Regions from separate parts of the Pseudenhygromyxa sp. WMMC2535 genome, predicted to be linked through region 2. Evidence: riboswitches for the same ligand, from Rfam matches in the RefSeq annotation. Region 2 holds a riboswitch; the other holds the start of a gene.
What was found. A riboswitch is a leader RNA that binds a small molecule or an ion and turns the genes downstream of it on or off. The one in region 2 is predicted to bind cobalamin.
Positions count from the first base shown of each region.

Region 1: another riboswitch for cobalamin. It lies ahead of G6O69_RS11865 (ribonucleoside-diphosphate reductase subunit alpha); the one in region 2 lies ahead of G6O69_RS06995 (TonB-dependent receptor).

Region 1 covers NZ_JABJWV010000001.1:3,085,554-3,090,406, reverse strand. Annotated here, with positions in the region: gene G6O69_RS11865 (ribonucleoside-diphosphate reductase subunit alpha) at 1-2,316, opposite strand, end outside; cobalamin riboswitch at 2,501-2,697, opposite strand; gene G6O69_RS11860 (lipoxygenase family protein) at 2,990-4,853, shown strand, end outside.
Region 2 covers NZ_JABJWV010000001.1:1,860,276-1,865,128, reverse strand. Annotated here, with positions in the region: gene G6O69_RS06995 (TonB-dependent receptor) at 1-1,837, opposite strand, end outside; cobalamin riboswitch at 1,869-2,050, opposite strand; gene G6O69_RS06990 (M3 family metallopeptidase) at 2,173-4,314, shown strand; gene G6O69_RS06985 (beta-propeller domain-containing protein) at 4,447-4,853, opposite strand, start outside.

The DNA.
Region 1 (4,853 bases), 1.2 Mb from region 2:
CGCCTGCAAGGTGGTCTTGGCGATGCGCGTCGCCGGCCGCGAGCGCAGGTAGTAGGTGGTCTTGAGCCCGGCCGTCCACGCGTAGAAGTACATCGAGCTCAGCCGCGCGATGTCGGGGGTCTCCATGAACAAGTTGAGCGACTGGCTCTGGTCCACGAAGGGCGCGCGGGTCACTGCGAGATCGAGGAGCGCGCGCATGGGCAGCTCCCAGGCCGTGCGAAAGCGCCGGCGCAGCGCCGCGGGGATCCGCGAGATCGCCTGGATCGAGCCCTCGTTGGCCTTGAGCGCGTCGATCATCTCGGCGTCCCACAGCCCCAGGGCGCGCAGCTCCCGGACCAGGTGGCGGTTGATCTGCACGAACTCCCCCGACAGGGTCTCGCGCTTGATGATGTTGCTGATGATCGGCTCGATGCACTCGTAGCACCCGGCGATCGAGGCGATCGTCGCCGTCGGGGCGATCGCCACGAGCAGCGAGTTGCGCAGGCCGTGGGCGGCGATCTCGGTCCGCAGCCCGGACCAGTCGAGCTCCCTGGACAGGCTCACCTCCCAAAGGTCCGGGTGCAGGGCGCCGTCGGCCACCCGCGTCTCGGGGTAGGCGGGGTGCGGGCCGTGGTCCCGGGCGAGCTCGCAGGAGGTCCGCAGGGCGTGAAAGTAGATGTGCTCGGCCACGCGCCGCGCGACGTCCTGGGCGGCCCTGGAGTCGAAGTCGAGGCCGAGCATCAAGAGCATGTCGGCGAAGCCCATCACCCCGAGGCCGATCGGTCGCCAGCGCTGGTTGGCGGTCTCGGCCGAGGCGATCGGGTAGTAGTTGATGTCGATCACCCGGTTCAGCGCCCGGGTCGCGGCCTCGACGGTCTGGCGCAGCTTGTCCCAGTCGACCTCGAGCCCGCCCTCGCCCTCGCCCTCGCCCTCGCCCTCGCCAGTGGTCAGGTGGTGGGCGAGGTTGACCGAGGCCAGGTTGCAGACCGCGGTCTCGTCGTCGTTGGTGACCTCGAGGATCTCGGTGCACAGGTTCGACAGGTGCACCGTCCGCCCGGGCCGCGCGGTCTGGTTGCAGGTCGCGTTGGACCGGTCCTTGAAGCACATCCAGCCGTTGCCGGTCTGGGCCAAGGTCCGCATCATCCGCCCGTAGAGCGCCCGCGCGGGCAGCTGCTTGGTCGCCAGGCCGGCGCGCTCGGCCGCCTCGTAGGCGCGCTCGAATTTCTCGCCGTAGAGATCCACGAGGTGGCGCACGGCCTTGGGATCGAAGAGGCTCCACATCGCGTCGGCCTCGACCCGGCGCATGAAGAGGTCCGGGATCCAGTTGGCGATGTTGAGGTTGTGGGTGCGCGCGTACTCGTTGCCGGTGTTGTCGCGCAGCTCGAGGAACTCCTCGATGTCGGCGTGCCAGGTCTCGAGGTACACGCAGCACGCCCCCTTGCGCCGCCCGCCTTGGTTGACCGCCGCGACCGAGGCGTCGAGGGTCTTGAGCCAGGGCACGATCCCGTTGGAGTGGCCGTTGGTGTCGCCGATCAGCGAGCCGCGGCTGCGGATCCGCGAGTAGGAAAGGCCCACGCCGCCGGCGAATTTCGAGAGCTGGGCGACGTCGGTGTAGCGCGCGTAGATGTCGAGCAGGTGGTCGCGGGGCGAGTCGAGCAGGTAGCAGCTCGACAGCTGCTCGCGGCGGGTGCCGGCGTTGAAGAGCGTGGGTGAGCTCGGCAGCAGGTCGAGGCGGCTGTAGCGAGTGTAGAGCTCGAGCGCGTCCTCGACCTGCTCGGACAGGGCCGCGGCCACGCGCATGAAGAAGTGCTGGGGGGTCTCGAGCACCGCGCGGGTCCGCGGGTGGCGGAGCAGGTAGCGGTCGTAGACGGTGCGCAGGCCGAAGTAGTCGAAGCCCGCGTCGCGCCCGGGGTCGATCGCGGCCTGGAGCGCGGCGCCGTGGTGGCGGGCGTACTCGAGCAGGCGCTCGTTGATCAGCCCGACGCGGTGCATGGCCTCGATCCCGTTGACGAAGCCGGTGATCCCCGCCCCGCCGACCTCGAGCTCGATCACCCGCGCCAGGCAGCGCGCGGCCAAGCTGGCGTACTCGGGCGCCTGATCCACCCGCGCGATCGCGGTGTGGGCGAGCAGGTCGTAGTGCGCGCGGGCGTCGGCCCCGGGCGGGAGCCGGCGCGCGGCCGTGTCGATCGTCCACTCGAGGTCGACGTGGTCCAGGCCAGCCGCGAGGCGGCGAAGCTCGGCATCTGCGACCGGCGGCGCAGCCGGCGAGAGGGAGTCCGAGGCGGCGGTGAGCGCGGGGTCGGGCTGAGTCGGGGAGGGCGTGCTTGCTGTCGGCATGTGCGGCGTCGTGGTCGCGAAGACGGCAAGCAGGCAGAGTCCACCGCGAGATGCTTCGGGTGCCTGTCGAACCTGCGCCCCCGCGGGCTGTGAAGCAAAGGGGGTCGAGGGACGGGCACACCAGAGGTGAACACCGGCACCGTGGGCCTCCCCCGAGGCTTCAGGTCGAGCCGACCCTGGTTGTCTCCCAGGATCGAGCGAAGGCAGGTCTTCGGACTCACGAGCGCGACTTGGCGTCACCTACACCCCTGGCTTCCCGGCCGTCGCCAGTGCCTGTCTCGGGGCTTCGTTCTCGTTCACCGCTGCGGGGCAGCTCCGGATTCGCACCGGATTCCCTCTTGATTCACGGCCAGGCCGTGAACCTTCGCGGGCACAACATATGGGGGGTGCCCAGCCCTTGTCAACAACATGTTGTGGTCCGAAGCGGGCGGCACGCAGTGACGGAACGAGGCTGAACACCGCGGCAGCGTCTCTCGAAAGCTCCCGCCAAACCATCCAGGAGCCCGGCCAGCAACCCGGCCAGCAGCCCGGCGGAGCCAGCGCCAATCTCCATGTTTCCAGAGCGCACCGATGCCATGTTTTCATATTGATATTTCGAGCTCATCGAATCGACTAACCACATATCGACCGAGTTCGGATATCGTGCCCGAGATAGACACGACTGGATAGACAAATGGCGAACCCCACCTTGCCCCAATATGCCAACGCCACTCAAGCCGCCGAGCGTCAGCGCGCGCTCGCCTGGGCCAGGACGCAGTACACCTGGTCGCACTCGCACAGCTACGAGTACGACGGCCAGACCCTGGTCTTTCAGCCCATCGCCGTGCTCGAGGTCGACGATCAGCACCCCTTGCCGCCCAGCCAGCAGCTCAACGCGGTCCAGATCCTCGACATCCTCGACACCGGCCTCGACCTGCTCAGCAACATGGTCGTCAACGTCACCAACCTGTTTGGCGTGGGCGCCGTCGCCCTCGATCCGCCGCCGCCGGCCGACTTTCAGATCGGCGACGCGAGCTGGCGCGACGCGACCTTGAAGAAGATCCGCGGGCGGATCGAGCACGCCCTCGACGAGGTCGTGGAGATCATCGACGACGTCCGCGCCCTCCGCGAGGCCCCCGACGAGGTCAAGACCTTCGTCGACACCCTCGAGGAGCAGCGCGAGGCCCTCGAGGAGCTGACCAAGGACGTCCACGACGACGTCACCAAGGGGGGCAAGCGCGGCGCACAAAGGGAGCACCTCGATCGCCTCGGCTCGATCTTCGAGGACATCATCGAGGCGCTGATCCACTCGGGCCTCGAGCAGGCCGGGCTCTATGGTCCAGCGACGGCGCTGCGCGATTACGCCGATCAATTCCAGACCGTCGTGGTCCCGGACGTGGTCTCCCAGACCATGTCCGACGCCCTGTTCGCGCGCATGCGCGTGGCCGGGCCCAACCCCCTGCTGATCCGCAAGATCGACGCGCTGCCCAGCAATTTCCCCGTCGACCCCGCGCGCTTCGAGGCGCGCGTCGGCCTGAGCCCGGACGACGCGCTGGCCGATGACCGCGTCTATCTCGTCGACTACCGCGCGCTCGAGACCCTCGAGCCCGGCGACTTCCCGGCCGGGCAAAAGTACATCACCCCGGGCCTCGCGCTCTTCGCCCTGGTCGGCGAGCACCGGCTGCTCGAGCCGGTGGCGATCCAGTGCGGTCAGACCCCGGGCAACTCCACGCCGATCTTCTACCCCGACGACGGCGAGGGCTGGGAGCTGGCCAAGCTGCACATCCAGACGGCCGACGGCAACTACCACGAGCTGATCAGCCACCTCGGGCTGACGCACTTCCTGGTCGAGCCGTTCGCGGTCGCCACCCACCGCAACCTGGCCCAAAACCACCCGGTCTACCTGCTGCTCCTGCCCCACTTTCAGGGCACCTTGTTCATCAACAATGCGGCCGTCACCTCCTTGGTCGCGCCCGGCGGGACCGTGGACAAGCTGCTCGCGGGGACCATCGAGTCGGACTGGGCGCTGACCTCTCAGGCCCTGGGCGCCCTCGACTTCAACGCCCACATGCTGCCCGAGGAGCTCGCGCGCCGCGGGGTCATGGACTCCGAGAGCTTCCCTGGCTACCCCTACCGAGACGACGCGCTGCTCTCGTGGTCGGCCATCGAGTCGTGGGTGCGGGACTATCTGGCGATCTACTACAACGACGACGCGGCGGTGACCGAGGACAGCGAGCTCCAGGCCTGGTACCGCGACCTCGTCTCCCCCGAGGGCGGCTGCGTCGGCGGCCTGGGCGAGCTCGGGCCCGACGACACGCTCGGGCTGTTCACCTTCGACTACCTGGCGCGCGTGCTGACCATGGTGATCTTCACGGGCAGCGTTCAGCACGCCTCGGTCAACTTCCCGCAAAAGCAGATCATGAGCTACACGCCGGCGATGCCGCTGGCGGCCTACGCCCCCGCGCCCACCCAGACCAGCGGCCCGGCCTCGGATCAGACCACGCTCGCGGAGCTGCCCCCGCTGCAGATGGGCATGCTTCAGGTGCTCATCGGCCAGC
Region 2 (4,853 bases):
TGCGCACCCACTGGATCAGGTCCTCGCTCCAGGTCGCGAAGCCGACGACCTGGGCGAAGAGATCCACGGCCCCGCCGAGATCCTCGAGGTCGAGGATCAGCCCGCCGTCGACCTTGGTGCCCTGCTCCGGGCGCAGGCCCTCGTTGCCGACGAGGTAGCCGCGGTCGCCGAAGAGCTCGAAGAGCGTCGCAAAGCGCAGGTATCGGCCGACGCTGGCCCGGGCCTCGAGGCCCTCGACGAGCTTCAGCTTGCTGGCCAGGCGCGGCGACCAGCCGAGGACCACGCTGTCGCGGCCGGCGTCGTCGACCTCGCCCTGGCCCTCGGGCACGGCGAAGTTGCTGGCGGCCAGGTCCACGCGCAGCGCCGGGGAGATGGCCCAGCGCCGCGAGAACAGCCACTGCTCGAGCTCGACGCCCAGGCCCAGGCTGGTCCGCCCGCGGGTGGCGTCGCCGGAGGCGAGGACCTGAGCGTCCCCGCTCCCGTCTCCGCTCCCGCTCCCGCTCCCGCTCCCGCTCTCATCGCCGTAGCGCTCGTCGATGGTCACGCGCTCGCCCCGGGCCTCGGCGCTGAGCTCGAGCCACGCGCCGCGCCACAAAGGGGCGCGCAGTCGCGGGGAGATCCAGCCCTCGAAGCTCAGCGCGCGCTGGTCGTTGGCGGCCAGGCCGACCTCGCCGCCGAGGTCGCGAAACAGCCGGTCTTCCACGGCCAAGCTGGCGATCCACTCGACGTAGCCCCCGGGCCCGAGGCCGTCTCGGCGCACGCGGGTGACGTTGCGCAGCGAGGCCGTGCGCCCGCGGGCGTCGGCGGCCGGGGCCGCGGCGGTGCCCGGGATGCCCTGGGTCTTCCACCACCCGAGCAGCTGCGAGGACACGCGCAGGTGATCACGGCGATGATCCACGCGCAGCTGGGCGAAGAGCCGGTCGTAGTCGTTGTTGAGGCGCCGCGAGTAGCCGTCGTCCTCGGGGATCAGCGGGGTGTTGGCGTCGTCGTAGTAGGAGAAGTCGCCGCGCGCGCCCGCGTAGCCGATGCGCGCGGCGATCGACAGGTCGGGGCGCAGGGCGTGGGCGTAGCCGGCCCGGGCCTCGCGGGCCAAAAACGAGCCGAAGCCGCCGGCGAGCCACAGACGATCGTCGCCGCGGTGGACCTCGCCGACGAGATCCATGACGCCGCCGATCGCCGCCGCGCCGTAGCGGGCCGGCGCGTGGCCGCGGTGGAGCTCGATCCGGGCGAGGGCGTCGAGGGGGACCGCGCCGAGATCCACGACCCCCGAGAGGCTCCCGCTCAAGGGCGCGCCGTCGAGGAAGATCGGGACCTGCAAGCTCGTGCTGCCGCGCAGCGAGACCGCGCTGAACTGACCCAGGCCGCCGATCGAGCGCACCGTGACCCCCGGCGCGCGGCTGACCACGCTGGCGAGGTCGTCGGCCGCGGGTCGCCCGGGCTCGCTGGCGAGGTCGATGGCCGTGACGAAGCCGAAGCTGCGCCGGCTGAGGTTGCGCTGGGCGGCGAGGCCGTCGCCGCGCTCTCGACCGACGACGACCTCGGTGCGATAGGGCGAGGCGCTCGGGCGACTCGCGGAGCCGGCGTCGCTGCGTGTGTCCGGAGAGCTGGGCGGGCTCGAAGAGCCGGGCGGGCTCGGAGTCTCCAGCGCGCCTGGAGCGTCTGGAGCGCTCCCGGGCGAGATCTCCGGGGCGCCCTCGCTGGCAGCGTCGCTGCCTGGCGCGTCTTCGGCGGCGGCGGGCGAGGCGGACGCCGCGAGCAGCCCCATGCACGGCTCGGCCGCAGCGGAGGCGGTGGCCGAAGAGGATGGTGCGAGCGCGAGCGCGCACGCGATACGCATGAGGACCAAGGCGAGGGGCTCCCGTCTCACCGATGAATGGGGCGCGGGAGGCAGGTCTCCTGGCTCGCGGGTCGTTCGTCTTCGGCGCCTTCCCAGGTCTCCCCAGTGGCTCGGATGCCTCGACGTCGCCGCTCACAGTGGCGGGAGCCGCCCCGGATTCTCACCGGGTTCCCTCTTCGCCGCTCGCGCGGCACCGCCCGCGCTCGGGCGTCTGACGGCTTTGTTTCGCACAAAAGCCCCTTTCGCGTCCAGCGCCCCGTGAAGATCCCCGTCTTCGTCGCCGGCCCGCGCTCTCGCCACACCCGGGGCCTTCGGCGTATATCCCAGGACCCGACATGCGCACGCCCTTTTTCGCTCTGACCCTCGCCCTGTCGGCCACCGCGCTGACCGCCTGCCACCCCAAGACCGACGCATCACCCGTGAACGACCCAGGCACCAAGACCCAGACCGAGGGCGAAGACAACCCGCTCCTCGTCGCCAGCAGCTTGCAGTACGAGGCGCCCGCCTACGACGCCATCGAGTTCGCCGACTTCCGCCCGGCCTTCGAGCGCGGCATGGAGGCACACAGCGCCGAGATCGCGGCGATCACCAGCAACGAGGAGCCGCCCAGCTTCGAGAACACCGTGGTCGCCATGGAGCGCGCCGGGGCGATCCTCAACCGCACCGCCGACGTGTTCTTCAGCCTCACGGGCACGGTCTCCAACGATGAGATCCGCGCGCTCGAGGCCGAGATGGCCCCGCTGCTCTCGGCCCACGGCGACTCGATCGTCCTCGACCCCGCGCTCTTCGCCCGGGTCGAGGCGGTCTACGAGGGCCGCGACTCGCTCCAGGGCGAGGACCTGCGCCTGGTCGAGAAGGTCTACGAGGACTTCGTGCGCGCCGGCGCCAAGCTCGACGAGGCCGCCAAGGCCGAGATCCGCGAGATCAACGCCGAGCTGTCCAAGCTGACCACGCAGTTCTCCCAAAACCTGCTCGCCGCCGGGAAGGCGGGGGCGGTGGTCGTCGAGGACAAAGCTCGGCTCGCGGGCCTGAGCGAGAACGACATCGCCGCCCTGGCCGCCGCGGGCGAGGCCGCCGGGATGCCCGGCAAGTACGTGATCAACCTGCTCAACACCACGCAGCAGCCGGTGCTCGCCAGCCTCGAGGACCGCGCGCTGCGTCAGCAGATCTTCGAGGCCTCGGCCGAGCGCGCCGCGCAAAACGGCCCGGTGCTCCTGCAGATCGTCGAGCTGCGCGCGCGCAAGGCCGCGCTGCTCGGTGAGCCGACCTGGGCCAACTACGTGCTCGGCGAGCAGATGGCCAAGACCCCCGAGGCCGTGCTGAAGATGCTCGACGACCTCGCCCCGCGGGTCGTCGACAAGGCCAAGGCCGAGGCCGAGGCGATCGAGAAGGCGATCGCCGCCGACGAGCAGCGCTTCGAGCTCGAGCCCTGGGACTGGGCCTACTACGCCGAGAAGGTCCGGGCCAAGCAGTTCGACCTCGACGAGAACGAGGTCCGCGCCTACTTCGAGCTCGAGCGCGTGATGAAGGACGGGCTGTTCTTCGCGATGGGCGAGCTGTTCGGGATCCGCTTCGAGGAGCGCACCGACCTGCCCACCTACCACCCGGACGTGCGCACCTTCGAGGTCTTCGACGCCGACGGGACCAGCGTCGGGCTGTTCTACGCCGACTACTTCGCCCGCGAGGGCAAGCGCGGCGGGGCGTGGATGAACGCGATCGTCGGCCAGAGCGAGCTGCTCGGCCGCAAGCCGGTGATCGTCAACGTGCTCAACGTGCCCAAGCCGCCCGCCGGCCAGCCCACGCTGCTGACCTTCGACGAGGTCGGGACGATGTTCCACGAGATGGGCCACGCGGTCCACGGGCTGTTCTCGGAGGCCACCTACCCGAGCCTCGCGGGCACGGCGGTGCCCCGCGACTACGTCGAGTTCCCCTCGCAGTTCGAGGAGGACTGGGCCATCGACACCAAGGTCCTGGCCAACTTCGCCAAGCACTATCAGACCGGCGAGGCGATCCCCCCCGAGCTGCTCGACAAGCTGCTCGCCTCGCGCGAGTTCAACCAGGGCTTCGCCAGCCTCGAGTACATCGCCGCGGCCTTGCTCGACATGGAGTGGCACATGATCCCCGCCGACGCGAAGATCAGCGACGTCGACGCCTTCGAGCACCAGGCCCTGGCCAAGCACGGGGTGGACTTCGCCCCGGTGCCCCCGCGCTACCGCTCGAACTACTTCGCGCACACCTTCGCCGGCGGCTACTCGGCTGGCTACTACGCCTACCTGTGGACCGAGGTCCTGGCCGCCGACGCCTTCGCCTACATGGGCACTCAGGGCGGCCTGACCCGGGCCAACGGCGACCGCTTCCGCGAGCTGATCTTGTCCAAGGGCAACACCGTCGACCCCATGACCCAGTACGTCAACTACCGCGGTCAGGAGCCCACGGTCGACGCGCTGCTGGTCCGCCGCGGCCTCGTCGACGAGTGATCCCGGCGCAGGGCCGGCGCTCGGCCGGCGCTCGGCCGGCGCTCGGCCGGCGTTGGGGTTGTCGCGCCGCGAGTGAATTGAAGACGCGCCCGGTCCTGAGGACCGGGCGCGTTTTTCATTGGGCCCTGCGGCCTACTCGTCGTCGACGACGAGCTTGATGTCCACCGGCGGGTTCTCGAGGTCGGAGATGTTCGCGACCTTGATCCGCTCGAGGGCGATCGAGTAGACCCAATCCTCCATGAAGATCGAGCGCTTGACCCTCGAGTTGGACTTCGTCCACCAGTTGTTGCACTTGTTGGTGTAGTTGTCCAAGGTCTCGGGCTCGTCGTGGGGGACGCCGCCGAGCAGCTTGAAGCCGTCCTCGGTGGTCACCTGGTAGACCAGCAGACCGCTGAAGGTCATGATGTCACCATAGTCGCCGCCGCCGTTGCTCTCCTCGCAGATCGTCATCGGCACGGCGAGCAGGTCGCGGGCCTTGAAGTAGGTGAACGCGAGGTGGTTGGTCGCGGCGTCCGAGGTCGAGCCGCGGGTGCCGATGA